Regions from separate parts of the Streptomyces sp. NPDC047982 genome, predicted to be linked through region 2. Evidence: riboswitches for the same ligand, from Rfam matches in the RefSeq annotation. Region 2 holds a riboswitch; the other holds the start of a gene.

Evidence for each region. A riboswitch is a leader RNA that binds a small molecule or an ion and turns the genes downstream of it on or off. The one in region 2 is predicted to bind glycine.
Region 1: another riboswitch for glycine. It lies ahead of gcvT (glycine cleavage system aminomethyltransferase GcvT); the one in region 2 lies ahead of gcvP (aminomethyl-transferring glycine dehydrogenase).

Annotation. Positions count from the first base shown of each region.
Region 1 covers NZ_JBIDBS010000009.1:210,127-217,239, reverse strand. Annotated here, with positions in the region: gene ACGF2V_RS14160 (enhanced serine sensitivity protein SseB) at 1-478, opposite strand, end outside; gene ACGF2V_RS14155 (AAA family ATPase) at 724-1,431, opposite strand; glycine riboswitch at 1,587-1,685, shown strand; gene gcvT (glycine cleavage system aminomethyltransferase GcvT) at 1,831-2,997, shown strand; gene gcvH (glycine cleavage system protein GcvH) at 3,131-3,508, shown strand; gene glyA (serine hydroxymethyltransferase) at 3,528-4,787, shown strand; gene ACGF2V_RS14135 (L-serine ammonia-lyase) at 5,025-6,407, shown strand; gene ACGF2V_RS14130 (DUF6895 family protein) at 6,394-7,113, opposite strand, start outside.
Region 2 covers NZ_JBIDBS010000018.1:162,504-169,616, reverse strand. Annotated here, with positions in the region: gene ACGF2V_RS22640 (MerR family transcriptional regulator) at 1-311, shown strand, start outside; gene ACGF2V_RS22635 (DNA polymerase IV) at 370-1,830, shown strand; gene ACGF2V_RS22630 (PRC-barrel domain-containing protein) at 1,755-2,123, opposite strand; glycine riboswitch at 2,255-2,350, shown strand; gene gcvP (aminomethyl-transferring glycine dehydrogenase) at 2,544-5,429, shown strand; gene ACGF2V_RS22620 (DUF5999 family protein) at 5,516-5,722, opposite strand; gene ACGF2V_RS22615 (hypothetical protein) at 6,385-6,978, opposite strand.

The DNA.
Region 1 (7,113 bases), on a different contig from region 2:
CAGGCTCCTCCTGCCAGTCCGGCTCGTACAGGCGGACCCGGCCTCCGGTGGCCGGTCCGTCCAGCGGGGTGCGTCCGGAGCGGCAGAGCTCGGCCACGGCGGGCGGCGGGAGCGGCATCCCGACCACGCCGCCGGGGTTCACGGCGATGCCGAGCTGCGGGGGCAGGCCGCGGGCGAATTCGACGGCGGGGGCGACGGTGTAGGACATCCGGTCGCCGACGCAGCCGAGGAACTGCTCTTCGGAGCTGAAGACGGGGACGTACGCGGCTCCGTCGATCTCCAGCGTCGGCAGGTCGAGGTCCGTGGAGTCGGGGCCGCCGCCGCCCGGCAGCGGCACCCATACGTGGCTGCGCCCGAGCACCTCGACGAGGCGCCCGCCGGCCTCCGCGACTCCCACCGAGGCCATCAGCACCTCTTCGAGCTCGTTGGCCGGCCATCCGCCCTGCGGATGGGACTGGACCTGCGCCGGAATGTCCACTGCTTCCCCTTCTTTCCCGAGCTCCTGCCCGAGCCTTCCGGCAGAAGGTTACGACCTGGGGCGGCAGGGCGGATCAGGGAGCGTCGTCGTGCGGCTTCGATCGCGAGGTGCAGGGGGGAGTCGATGCGGCGCGGAGGGGGTCTCCCCCAGGTCGAGCGAAGCCGGGACCCCGGGGAGGACCGACGGCGACGCGGCAAGCGCAGTCGCGGGGCGGCGCCGGCCCGCCCCCTGCCGTCCCGAGGTCGTCAGCGTCCCTCCCGGAGGTCGTCCGGGCCCGCTCCGGGCTCCGTGAACGTGATGTGGTCCAGCAGCCCCGCCGCCTCCCGGTCCAGGAGCACCGCCGAGGCGCAGCCGGACGGCAGCAGCCCCTTCTCGGCGTCCCGCAGCAGCCGGCCCACGGCCCTGCGGTGCCGGGCGAACGCGTACCCGGAAACGCCCCGGCCGCGTTCTCGCTGTCCCTCGCGCGCGGTCCGCGGCGTGACGTCGAGCAGGAGCAGGTGGAGGTCCCGGCCCCGGCGCCGTGCGTCACGGGCCAGCCAGCGGCGTACCCATGCCTGCGTTCCGCAGTCGTGCACGACGACGGACTCGCCCGAGCGCAGCGCCCGCCGCAGCCCCGCATAGTGGGCGAGGCGGACGAGAGGGCGGTAGAGGGCGTACGGAAGCAGGCGGGGCATCAGCCGCGCCCAGCGGTCCCGGGTGTCCTGCGAATCGATGGCGCGGACCGTGGCCGCGCGCCGGATGAGGGTGGATTTGCCGCTGCCGGGCAGCCCGGAGACCACCACCACGTCGCCCGCCGCGAAGCACAGGCCGCGCGGGGTGTGTCCGCCGCGTCGCCGCAGGTCGCGCACGACCGGCTCGGGACGGCCGAGCGCCGCCCCGGCCGAGGCCCCGGCCTGCGCGGGCATCGCGCCGTGCGCGGCCCCCGCGGTCGTCGCGTACCGCCGTGACGTCATCGCCCGCCCCCCTGTCGGATGTCCGCCCATGGCCGAAGTGTAAAGAAGTGGTAATGCGACACAACCGTCCACGCCGTTGAACTGCCCCGGGGACCGGGGCTCCACTCCGGCGCGATGCGTGCGATGATGGCCCGGCCAACTGCATACAGGCCGTTTGAATCCGCGCGGGAGAGTTCCGGTTCACCGCGTGGGCCGGGCGCCGAAGGAGCAAGTTCCTCCCTTGAATCTCTCAGGCCCCGTACCGCGCGGATGAGGCAGATCTGAAAAGCGGGCCGCTCGGCGGCTCCACCCAAGGTGCAAGCCGAACCGGACCCTTCCGGGGCTTTCGGCGAACCTCTCAGGTTCCGATGACAGATGGGGAGGGATCGTCCTCGCCGTCGTGCCCCCGGGAGCCACACCATGACCACCGCACCCCGCCGTACAGCCCACCCGTCTCCCACCACCACCCTGTCCGAAGGCGCTTCGCGCCACAGCCCCATTCAGGCCCTGCACCGTTCGCTGGGCGCGACCATGACCGACTTCGCGGGCTGGGACATGCCGCTGCGGTACGCCAGCGAGCGCGACGAGCACAACGCGGTCCGTACCAAGGCCGGCCTCTTCGACCTGTCGCACATGGGTGAGATCACCGTCACCGGCCCCGGTGCGGTGGACTTCCTGAACTTCGCGCTGGTCGGCAACATCGGCACCGTCGCCGTCGGCCGCGCCCGTTACACCATGATCTGCGCCGAGGACGGCGGCATCCTCGACGACCTGATCGTGTACCGGCTGGGCGAGGCCGAGTACATGGTCGTCGCCAACGCGGGCAACGCCCAGATCGTGCTGGACGCGCTCACCGCGCGGGCCGAGGGCTTCGACGCCGAGGTGCGCGACGACCGCGACGCGTACGCGCTGCTCGCCGTGCAGGGCCCCGCCTCCTCGGCCATCCTGGCCTCGGTCACCGACGCCGATCTGGACGGTCTGAAGTACTACGCCGGGCTGCCGGGCACGGTCGCCGGTGTCCCCGCGCTGATCGCCCGTACCGGCTACACCGGCGAGGACGGCTTCGAACTGTTCGTCGCGCCCGAGCACGCCGAGCAGCTGTGGAAGGCCCTCACCGAGGCGGGCGCCCCGCACGGCCTGGTCCCGTGCGGACTCTCCTGCCGCGACACGCTGCGCCTGGAGGCGGGCATGCCGCTCTACGGCCACGAGCTGACCACCGCGCTGACCCCGTTCGACGCCGGTCTCGGCCGGGTCGTGAAGTTCGAGAAGGAGGGCGACTTCGTCGGCCGCGAGGCCCTGAAGGCCGCCGCCGAGCGCGCCGAGACCGCCCCGCCCCGCAAGCTCGTCGGGCTGGTCGCCGAGGGCCGCCGGGTGCCGCGCGCCGGCTACCGCGTGGTCGTCGGCGGCGAGGTCGTCGGCGAGGTGACCTCGGGCGCCCCGTCGCCCACGCTCGGCAAGCCGATCGCCATCGCGTACGTCGACGTCGCCCACGCCACGCCCGGCGCCGAGGGCGTCGGAGTGGACATCCGGGGCAACCACGAGCCGTACCAGGTCGTGGCACTGCCGTTCTACAAGCGCCGGAAGTGACGCCCGTCCGCGGTGCCGGAAGAGGTCCCGGCGCCGCGAGCGGCCTCCGCACGCCCAAAAGTGACGTAATCGCGTCTCATACCGTAAGACCACCGTTCATCAGCACTCCCCCGCGTACAGGAGAATTCAGGTCATGAGCAACCCCCAGCAGCTGCGTTACAGCAAGGAGCACGAGTGGCTGTCGGCCGCCGAGGACGGTGTCGCCACGATCGGCATCACCGAGTTCGCCGCCAACGCGCTCGGTGACGTCGTCTACGCGCAGCTCCCCGAGGTCGGCGACACGGTGACCGCGGGCGAGACCTGCGGCGAACTGGAGTCGACCAAGTCGGTGAGCGACCTGTACTCGCCGGTGACCGGCGAGGTCACCGCCGCGAACCAGGACGTCGTGGACGACCCGTCGCTGGTGAACTCCGCTCCCTTCGAAGGCGGCTGGCTGTTCAAGGTACGTGTCGCGGAGGAGCCGAAGGACCTGCTCTCCGCCGACGAGTACACCGAGTTCTCCGGCAACTGAGACCCCAAGGGACCACCTGATGTCGCTTCTCAACTCCTCCCTCCACGAGCTGGACCCGGACGTCGCCGCCGCCGTCGACGCCGAGCTCCACCGCCAGCAGTCCACCCTCGAGATGATCGCCTCGGAGAACTTCGCTCCGGTCGCGGTCATGGAGGCCCAGGGCTCCGTACTCACCAACAAGTACGCCGAGGGCTACCCCGGCCGCCGTTACTACGGCGGCTGCGAGCACGTCGACGTCGTCGAGCAGATCGCCATCGACCGGATCAAGGCGCTGTTCGGCGCCGAGGCCGCGAACGTCCAGCCGCACTCGGGAGCGCAGGCCAACGCCGCCGCGATGTTCGCGCTGCTGAAGCCGGGCGACACGATCATGGGCCTGAACCTGGCCCACGGCGGTCACCTGACCCACGGCATGAAGATCAACTTCTCCGGCAAGCTCTACAACGTGGTCCCGTACCACGTGGACGACACCGGCCTCGTGGACATGGCCGAGGTCGAGCGCCTGGCCAAGGAGGCCAAGCCGAAGCTGATCGTCGCCGGCTGGTCCGCCTACCCCCGTCAGCTGGACTTCGCCGCCTTCCGCCGGATCGCGGACGAGGTCGGCGCGTACCTGATGGTCGACATGGCGCACTTCGCCGGGCTGGTGGCGGCGGGCCTGCACCCCAACCCGGTGCCGCACGCCCATGTCGTCACGACCACCACGCACAAGACCCTCGGCGGTCCGCGCGGCGGCGTCATCCTGTCGACGCAGGAGCTGGCCAAGAAGATCAACTCGGCGGTCTTCCCGGGTCAGCAGGGCGGTCCGCTGGAGCACGTGATCGCGGCCAAGGCGGTCTCGTTCAAGGTCGCGGCGACCGAGGAGTTCAAGGAGCGCCAGCGGCGCACGCTGGAGGGTGCCCGCATCCTCGCCGAGCGCCTGGTCCAGCCGGACGTCACCGAGGTCGGTGTCTCCGTGCTGTCCGGCGGCACGGACGTCCACCTGGTCCTCGTCGACCTGCGCGACTCCGAGCTGGACGGCCAGCAGGCCGAGGACCGGCTGCACGAGATCGGCATCACCGTCAACCGGAACGCCGTCCCGAACGACCCGCGGCCGCCGATGGTCACCTCGGGTCTGCGGATCGGCACGCCGGCCCTGGCCACCCGCGGTTTCGGGACCGAGGACTTCACCGAGGTGGCGGAGATCATCGCCGCCGCGCTCAAGCCGTCGTACGACGCCGACGCCCTGAAGGCCCGTGTCGTCGCGCTGGCCGAGAAGTTCCCGCTGTACCCCGGCCTGAAGTAGGCCGCGCGCGGACCGTGTCCCGGAACGGTCCGGGACACGGTCCGTCGTCTCTCGGACGGGGCACCGCGCACACTGGGCAGTGGGCAGTGGGCATGGTGCCCCGTCCCCCGGGCCCTGCCCTCCGCTCTTGCCCGGCCCCGTCCCCTGTTCTTCCCCGACCACCCTGCTCTTCGGGCCGACCGGCCCGTACGCGCACCACCGGCGGACAACGGCGTCTACCAACCCTGAGGAGTACCCGTGGCCATCTCGGTCTTCGACCTGTTCTCGATCGGCATCGGCCCGTCCAGCTCCCATACGGTCGGCCCGATGCGCGCCGCCCGTATGTTCGCGCGCCGGCTGAAGAACGAGGGGCTGATCGCCCACACCACCTCGATACGGGCGGAGCTGTACGGCTCGCTCGGCGCGACCGGCCACGGCCACGGCACTCCGAAGGCCGTCCTGCTCGGTCTGGAGGGCGATTCGCCCCGGACCGTCGACGTGGAGACCGCCGACGAGCGGGTCGAGCACATCCGCTCCACCGGCCGGATCAACCTGCTCGGCATGCACGAGATCGACTTCGACGCCGACGAGCAACTGGTCCTGCACCGACGCAAGGCCCTCCCCTACCACGCCAACGGCATGACGATCCTCGCCTTCGACCGCGACGGTGCGACGCTGCTGGAGAAGACGTACTACTCGGTCGGCGGCGGCTTCGTCGTGGACGAGGACGCGGTAGGCGCAGACCGGATCGTCCTCGACGACACGGTGCTGAAGCACCCCTTCCGCACCGGCGACGAACTGCTGCGGCTGTCCCGTGAGACCGGTCTGTCCATCTCCTCGCTGATGCTGGAGAACGAGAAGGCGTGGCGCACCGAGGACGAGATCCGCTCGGGTCTGCTCGGCATCTGGCACGTCATGCAGGCGTGCGTCTCACGCGGCATGTCCCGTGAGGGCATCCTGCCCGGCGGCCTCAAGGTCCGCCGCCGCGCCGCGACCACCGCCCGCCAGTTGCGCGCCGAGGGCGATCCCCAGGCCCACGCAATGGAGTGGATCACCCTCTACGCCATGGCGGTCAACGAGGAGAACGCCGCGGGCGGCCGGGTCGTGACGGCGCCGACCAACGGCGCCGCCGGGATCATTCCGGCCGTGCTGCACTACTACATGAACTTCGCGGCCGGCGGCGCCACCGAGGCGGAGAAGGAGGACGGCGTCGTCCGCTTCCTGCTGGCCGCCGGGGCCATCGGCATGCTGTTCAAGGAGAACGCCTCCATCTCCGGCGCCGAGGTTGGCTGCCAGGGCGAGGTCGGCTCCGCCTGCTCGATGGCCGCGGGCGCCCTCGCAGAAGTCCTCGGCGGCACCCCCGAGCAGGTCGAGAACGCCGCCGAGATCGGCATGGAACACAACCTCGGCCTGACCTGCGACCCGGTCGGCGGCCTCGTCCAGATCCCGTGCATCGAACGCAACGGCATGGCCGCGGTCAAGGCCGTCACGGCGGCGAAGATGGCCCTGCGCGGCGACGGCAGCCACAAGGTCTCCCTGGACAAGGTCATCAAGACCATGAAGGAGACGGGCGCGGACATGAGCGTGAAGTACAAGGAGACCGCGCGCGGCGGGCTGGCGGTCAACATCATCGAGTGCTGAGTGGGTGGGCCCCGCCCAGCGCTCCTGCCCCCGTCTCCGGCCCCCACGCCGCGAGGAGGGCCGCCGCCGAGCGGGCCAGGGGGTCGTCGCGGTGGCCGAGGCGTTCGGCGGCGCGCAGGACGTCCGTCAGGACGGCCGGGTCGTGGGCCCGGACGGCGAGGGCGAGCAGGGGGCCGAGGCACGCCGCCAGTTCCGCGCGCGCGGCGGGCGGGGCGGTCCGGGCCGCCTCGGCCGCGCCTCGGGCCCAGTGCCGGATCTCCTCGGGGTGTGCGCGGGGCAGCGGGAATCCGGTGGGTTCTGTGGGGCCCGAGGGGCCCGGCGCCTCAGCCGGCTTTCGCGCGGCGGAGGCGAGGGCCGAGGCGAGCGTGGTGTGGTAGCAGGTGCCGAAGAGGTACGCGGCGGCCTTGTCCCCCGCGAGTCCGGCCAGGATCTCGGGGCGGTGCACCGGACCGGGTACGGCGCCGTCCGGGCGCTGGGCGGCGGCCAGCGCGTTCCAGCCGGCCCGCCGCCACGGCCCCGCGACGGTCCTCGGAACGGGAGCGGTGTCCGGCCCCGTGCCCGGCCCCCCGCCGGCAACCGGAAGCAACCACCTGGACCCCGGACCGCGCCGGGAACCGGGCCCGCCCCTCTGTCCCGTGTCCAGGGCCGCATCGCACAGCAGCAGTTCCGCCAGGAGGTCCAGGCTCCCCCGGGCGAGGTGGACGCC
Region 2 (7,113 bases):
TGGACACGGGCGTAGCCCTGCAGAACATCCGCACGACGGTGCAGCACCTCCGAGCCCGGGGGTTCCAGGACCTGGAGCGGATGACGTTGATGAGTGACGGGGCCACGGTCTACGAGTGTTCCTCGCCCGACGAGGTCGTCGACCTGCTCCAGGGCGGCCAGGGCGTCTTCGGGATCGCCGTGGGTGTGGTGTGGCACGACGTCGACGCCGCCCTGTCGCAGCTGCACGGCGAGCGGGTGGACACCGGCGAGACGCTGATCGGGAACAATCCCACGGACGAACTGGCACGGCGGCGCAACCGCGCCGGATGACCGCGCCGGGGGACCGGGACACGGCGATTGTCAGTGCCATGGGGCAGCATCGGAAGATGTGAGAGCCGCGCCCACCATCCTGCATCTCGACATGGATGCCTTCTACGCCTCCGCGGAGCAGGCGGCGAAGCCCAGCCTGCGTGGCAAACCGGTCGTGGTGGGTGGCCTGGGGCCGCGCGGGGTCGTCGCGACCGCGTCGTACGAGGCCCGGCGCTTCGGGGTGCACTCGGCGATGCCCATGGCGCAGGCGCGGCGCCTGGCGCCCAACGCGGCCTATCTGGTGCCCCGCTTCCATCTGTACCGAGCGGTCAGTGACCAGGTGATGGAGCTCCTGAGACGGCTCTCCCCGCTGGTGGAACCGCTCAGCCTGGACGAGGCGTTCGTCGACCTGGAAGCCGGCGGGGTGGCCGACGACACGGCCTGCGCGCTGGCGATCGGGAAGGAGCTGCGCGCGGTCATCGAGGCCGTCACCGGGCTCACCGGCTCGGTCGGACTCGCGGGGTCCAAGATGCTGGCCAAGATCGCGTCGGAGGAGGCGAAACCGAACGGTCTGCGGCTCATCGAACCGGGGACGGAGCGGGCCCTGCTCGCGCCCAAGCCCGTGCGGATCCTCCCCGGCGTCGGTCCCGCGACGGCCGACCATCTGCGCCGGGCCGGGATGACGACGGTCGACGACCTGGCCGAGGCGGGCGAGGCGGAGCTCGTACGGCTGCTCGGCAAGGCGCATGGCGAGTCGTTGTACCGCATGGCCCTCGGGCACGACGACCGGCCCGTGGTCGCCGAACGCGACGCGAAGTCGGTGTCGGTCGAGGACACCTTCGACACGGACCTGCACGATCGGGTACGGGTCAGGACGGAGGTGGAGCGGCTGGCCGACCGGTGCGTCCGGCGGCTGCGGGGAGCGGGACGGTCCGGGCGCACGGTGGTGCTGAAGGTGCGGCGCTACGACTTCTCCACGCTCACGAGGTCCGAGACGCTGCGCGGGCCCACGGACGACCCCGCGGTGGTCCGGGAGGCCGCCGCGAGGCTCCTGGAGGCCGTCGACACCACCGGGGGCGTGCGACTCCTGGGGGTGGGGGTCACGGGCCTCGCCGACTACACCCAGGAGGACCTGTTCGCCCAAGCCGCCGGTGAGCGGGCCGCCGCCGAGGACACGGCCGGTACGGACGCGGAAGAGGGGTACGAGCCGGACGGTGCGGTGGCCGGTGCGCCCGAGGAGACGCCGGAGACCGCCGAACGGCTCGCGGCCAGGGGCTGGCCCGCCGGCCACGACGTCCACCACGACACCTACGGCCATGGCTGGGTGCAGGGCAGCGGGCTCGGCCGGGTGACGGTCCGGTTCGAGGAACCGGGGTCGGCGCCCGGGCGGGTGCGGACGTTCCGGACCGACGACCCGGAGCTGCGGCCGGCCGAGCCGATGCCACTCGTGCGCGATCCGGCGGACTACTCCTCCTGGCCCGCCAGCTTCCCGAAGTCACTGTCCGCGGAGGTCTCCCCGGCCGAGGAGTCGAGGCCGTAGTGCCGGTAGAGCTGAAGCTCCTGGTCCGGTGAGAGGTGGCGGCCGACACCGAAGTCGGGCGCTTCCTTGATCAGTGCGCGGTCGAAGGGGACGCGGAGTGTGTCCTCCACGAATTCGCTGGGTTCCAGCGGGACGAACGCGTCCCGGCTGAAGAGTCCGGTGCGTACGGCCGCCCACTCGGGCACGCCGGTCGCGTCGTCGAGGTACACCTCGTCCACGGTTCCGATCTTGGTGCCCTTGCGGTCGAACGCCTTGCGGCCGATCAGGCTGCGCGGATCGATGTCGGTCTGCACGATCCCTCCCACTGGTCGCGGCTACTCCACAAGCACTGGCTACTCCACAAGCACTACGGAAAGGCACAATCGAGGGGTTGGCCACTCGAGAACTCCGTCACGAACCCCGCTGGTAGGCTGGTGACGGCCGCTGACCCCGTGCGGGAGAGCCTCCGGAACCGATCCGGAGGCGCCGAAGGAGCAAATCCTCCCCGGAATCTCTCAGGCCCCCGTACCGCACGGACGAGGTCACTCTGGAAAGCAGGGCGGGTCCCGTGCGGCCGAGTGCCGGTTCGGTTCCCTTCCTCACCGACGGTGAAAGCCGGTGTGCCCCAGGCACGCCGGTGAAGCTCTCAGGTCGCGATGACAGAGGGGGAGGCCGTTCGGGCACCCGCGCCGCGGTGCCCCTCGCAGGTCGTGACAGACCAGGAGGCCTCCACCATGACCCCCCGTCGCAGTCCGCTCTCCCAGCTGGAGCAGGGCATTCCGTTCGAACAGCGCCACATCGGTCCCGATGCCGAGGCACAGTCGAAGATGCTCGCCCAGGTCGGTTACGGATCGCTGGACGAGCTGACCGCGGCCGCGGTGCCCGACGTCATCAAGAGCGCCGAGGCGCTCGGCCTGCCGGACGCTCGCACCGAGGCCGAGGTCCTTGCCGAGCTGCGCGCCCTGGCCGACCGCAACCAGGTGCTGGCCCCGATGATCGGGCTCGGCTACTACGGCACCTTCACGCCGCCGGTGATCCTCCGCAACGTCATGGAGAACCCCGCCTGGTACACGGCCTACACGCCGTACCAGCCGGAGATCTCGCAGGGTCGGCTGGAGGCGCTGCTCAACTTCCAGACCATGGTCGCCGACCTCACCGGGCTGCCCACCTCCGGCGCATCCCTGCTCGACGAGGGCACCGCGGCCGCCGAGGCGATGGCGCTCTCGCGGCGGGTCGGCAAGGTCAAGGACGGCGTCTTCCTGGTCGACGCCGACGCCCTGCCGCAGACGATCGCCGTCATCGAAACCCGCGCCGAACCGACCGGTGTGGAGGTCGTCGTCGCCGACCTCACCGACGGCATCCCCGCCGAAGTCGCCGAGCGGGGCGTCTTCGGCGTCCTCCTGCAGTACCCGGGCGCGTCCGGCACGGTACGCGACCCCCGGCGCGTCATCGAGCAGGCCCACGGACTCGGCGCGGTCGTCACCGTCGCCGCCGACCTGCTGGCCCTCACGCTGCTCACCTCGCCGGGCGAGCTGGGCGCCGACATCGCCGTCGGCACCACGCAGCGCTTCGGCGTCCCCATGGGCTTCGGGGGACCGCACGCCGGCTACATGGCCGTACGCGAGAAGTTCGCCCGCAGCCTGCCGGGACGCCTCGTCGGCGTCTCCGTCGACGCGGACGGCAACAAGGCGTACCGGCTGGCCCTCCAGACCCGCGAGCAGCACATCCGCCGCGAGAAGGCCACCAGCAACATCTGCACCGCACAGGTGCTGCTCGCCGTGATGGCCGGGATGTACGCCGTCTACCACGGCCCCGACGGCCTGCGGCTGATCGCCCGGCGCACCCACCGCTACGCGACGGTCCTCGCCGCAGGGCTGCGCGCCTCCGGTGCCGACGTCGTGACCGACAGCTACTTCGACACCCTCACCGTGCGCGTCCCGGGCAGGGCCGCCGACGTCGTGGCCGGTGCCCGCGAGCGCGGGGTCAACCTGCGGCTCGTCGACGCGGACCTGGTGTCCGTCGCCTGCGACGAGACCACCACGCGTGCGCAGATCGCCGCCGTCTGGGCCGCCTTCGGCGCCGAGGGCGACATCGACGCGCTGGACGCCGAGGCCGCCGACGCGCTGCCCGAGGACCTGCTGCGAACCGGCGAGTTCCTCACGCACCCGGTCTTCCACCAGCACCGTTCCGAGACAGCCATGCTGCGCTACCTGCGCGGGCTCGCCGACCGGGACTACGCCCTGGACCGCGGCATGATCCCGCTCGGCTCCTGCACCATGAAGCTGAACGCGACGACCGAGATGGAGCCGATCACCTGGCCCGAGTTCGGTGCGCTGCACCCCTTCGCCCCGGTCGACCAGGCGCAGGGCTTCCTCACCCTCATCCGTGAGCTGGAGGAGCGCCTCGCCGAGGTCACCGGCTACGACACGGTGTCGATCCAGCCGAACGCCGGCTCGCAGGGAGAGTTCGCGGGCCTGCTGGCCGTGCGCGCCTACCACCGGGCCAACGGTGACGACCAGCGGACCGTCTGTCTCATTCCGTCCTCCGCGCACGGCACCAACGCCGCCAGCGCGGTGATGGCCGGCATGAAGGTCGTCGTGGTGAAGACCGCCGACGACGGCGAGGTCGACGTCGAGGACCTGCGCGCCAAGATCGAGAAGCACCGCGACGAGCTCGCCGTGCTCATGATCACCTACCCGTCGACGCACGGTGTGTTCGAGGAGCACGTCGCGGACATCTGCGCAGAGGTGCACGACGCCGGTGGTCAGGTCTACGTGGACGGCGCCAACCTCAACGCCCTGGTCGGCCTCGCGAAGCCGGGCCGGTTCGGCGGCGACGTCTCGCACCTGAACCTGCACAAGACCTTCTGCATCCCGCACGGCGGCGGCGGCCCCGGCGTGGGCCCGGTCGGTGTGCGCGCACACCTCGCGCCGTACCTGCCCAACCACCCGCTGCAGCCCGCCGCGGGCCCCGCGACCGGGGTCGGACCGATCTCGGCCGCTCCGTGGGGTTCGGCCGGCATCCTGCCCATCTCCTGGACGTACGTCCGCCTGATGGGCGGGGAGGGCCTCAAGCGCGCGACACAGGTCGCCGTGCTCGCCGCCAACTACATCGCCAAGCGGCTCGAACCGCACTTCCCGATCCTCTACAGCGGCCCGGCGGGCCTGGTCGCCCACGAGTGCATCGTGGACCTCCGGCCCCTCTCCAAGGCCACCGGCGTCAGCGTCGACGACGTCGCCAAGCGGCTGATCGACTACGGCTTCCACGCGCCGACCATGTCGTTCCCGGTCGCCGGGACGCTGATGATCGAGCCGACCGAGAGCGAGAACCTCGCGGAACTCGACCGCTTCTGCGACACGATGATCGCCATTCGCGGCGAGATCGAGAAGGTGGCCTCGGGGGAGTGGAGCGCGGACGACAACCCGCTGCGCAACGCACCGCACACCGCCGCGATGCTGGGCGGGGAGTGGGAGCACGGCTACAGCCGTGAGCAGGCCGTCTTCCCGGCCGGTGTCTCCGCCGCCGGCAAGTACTGGCCGCCGGTGCGCAGGATCGACGGCGCCTTCGGCGACCGCAACCTCGTCTGCTCCTGCCCGCCACTGGACGAGTACGACAACTGACACACGTGCGTCCGGGCATGACGCGGACGCGGGTCGGGGCCGGTGCGGAGAGATCTCCGGGCCGGCCCCCGTCGTATCGGCCGCGGTCAGGCGGCCCGCAGCACCCGGTCGGTCGCCGACGGCCGATGGGGGGCGATGATCTGCCCGTCCGGGAGCAGCTCACCGGTGTCCTCGAAGAGCAGGACACCGTTGCACAGCAGGCTCCATCCCTGTTCCGGGTGGTGCGCCACGAGGCGGGCGGCTTCCCGGTCGGGTGAGTCGGCGGTGGGGCAGGGTGGCTGATGCTGGCACATGGGTGGGTTCTTTCGTTGCGTCGTGGTGAATGTCCCGCGGCTCGTCGAGGTGTTCATGGCCGCTCCCCCGTATCGACAGGTCTGGTCCCAGTGTTGCCCCACGGGCGCCATTCCGCAGGGATTTCGCGGCAGTACGTCCGTCTCCTCCGATGACGCGTCACCCGGCCGGACGGTTCAGCGCAATTGCACTGTCCTTTCGGGTGGTTCGGGGTGGTCGGACCGGGCTAGTGCCCCTCGCGGCAAGGTTTGCCCGGTCGCGCCGTCCGGCACTTCCCCGAGCTCTCAGCTTCCTCCGACCAGGGGAGCCCCCATTGCTCGCGGCGTCGGCCACGAGCCCACGTAGCCCTTCCCCGAGCTCTCGGCGCCGTTCGAGCAGGGGAGACGCCATCCGAGGGCTTCCGGCCGCCTTGCGATCGGGCGCACCGGACGACGCTCCTTCCGGGCAAATCTTGCCGGTCCGGTCCGGACGGGCGGGAGTGTGCCCCCACCCGACGCGCCCGCGCATCCGAGGGCCGGTGCTTCCCGCATTCCTCCGCGTGCGCGACCTGCCGTCCGTGCGAGGTCCCGGGGGCTCGGAGTCTGTGCCGACGAAGCCCTTGTGCCCCGTCGCGGGGGACGTGGCGACGGGGCACAAGGGCTTCGTGGTGACGGCGGGTTCGTCGTCAGGCGGGCGATCCGAGCAGCGGGCCGGGACCCGGGGTGATCCGCCTGGTCATCAGTCGCAGGAGGTCGGCGACCCGGTGGGCGCGGTGTGCCGCGATGCCCGGCGGTGCGGGTGCCAGCGGCACCAGGAGGTCCGCGGGGGCGAGCGAGCCGCCGGAGGCGTCGGCCTCGGCGTCGGCGTGCAGCCACAGCGCCAGCATGTAGAGCGCCGGGACGGACAGCAGCCGCGGCTGGTAGGGGGGTGTCACTGTCTCGGCCTGGCGCAGGGCGAGTTCGGTCGCGGGGATGTACGGGCCCTCGAAGAAGTGGGAGAAGGCCCAGCCGTCCGGCGTGAGCACGGTGTCCGCCGCGGCGACGGCCCGTTCCGCGTCCCGGATCAGGAACCGCCATCCGGCGAGCCGGGTGGCGGGGGCGCGCCCGCCCGGTCCGATCCGGTCCAGCACATGGACGGGCAGCGGGAGTTCGGGGCTCAGCGGTCCCTGGGCGGACCGGAGAGCGGGCGTGCGGGCCTCACGGACTGCGGTGGGTGAACCGAGTGCCGCAAGAACGCTGCGCAGAGCGGGCGCGGGGGCCGGGGGTACATGCAGCGGCATGGTGGGTCGCCTCTCACTTCGGAGACACGTTGATGCGTGGGCGGGTGCAGACGTCGCTGTCGGCGTACGGGGCCAGAGGGGCCGGTGACCGGACCGGTGCGTCAACTCTCTGCCTCGTCAGCAAAGTTTATACGA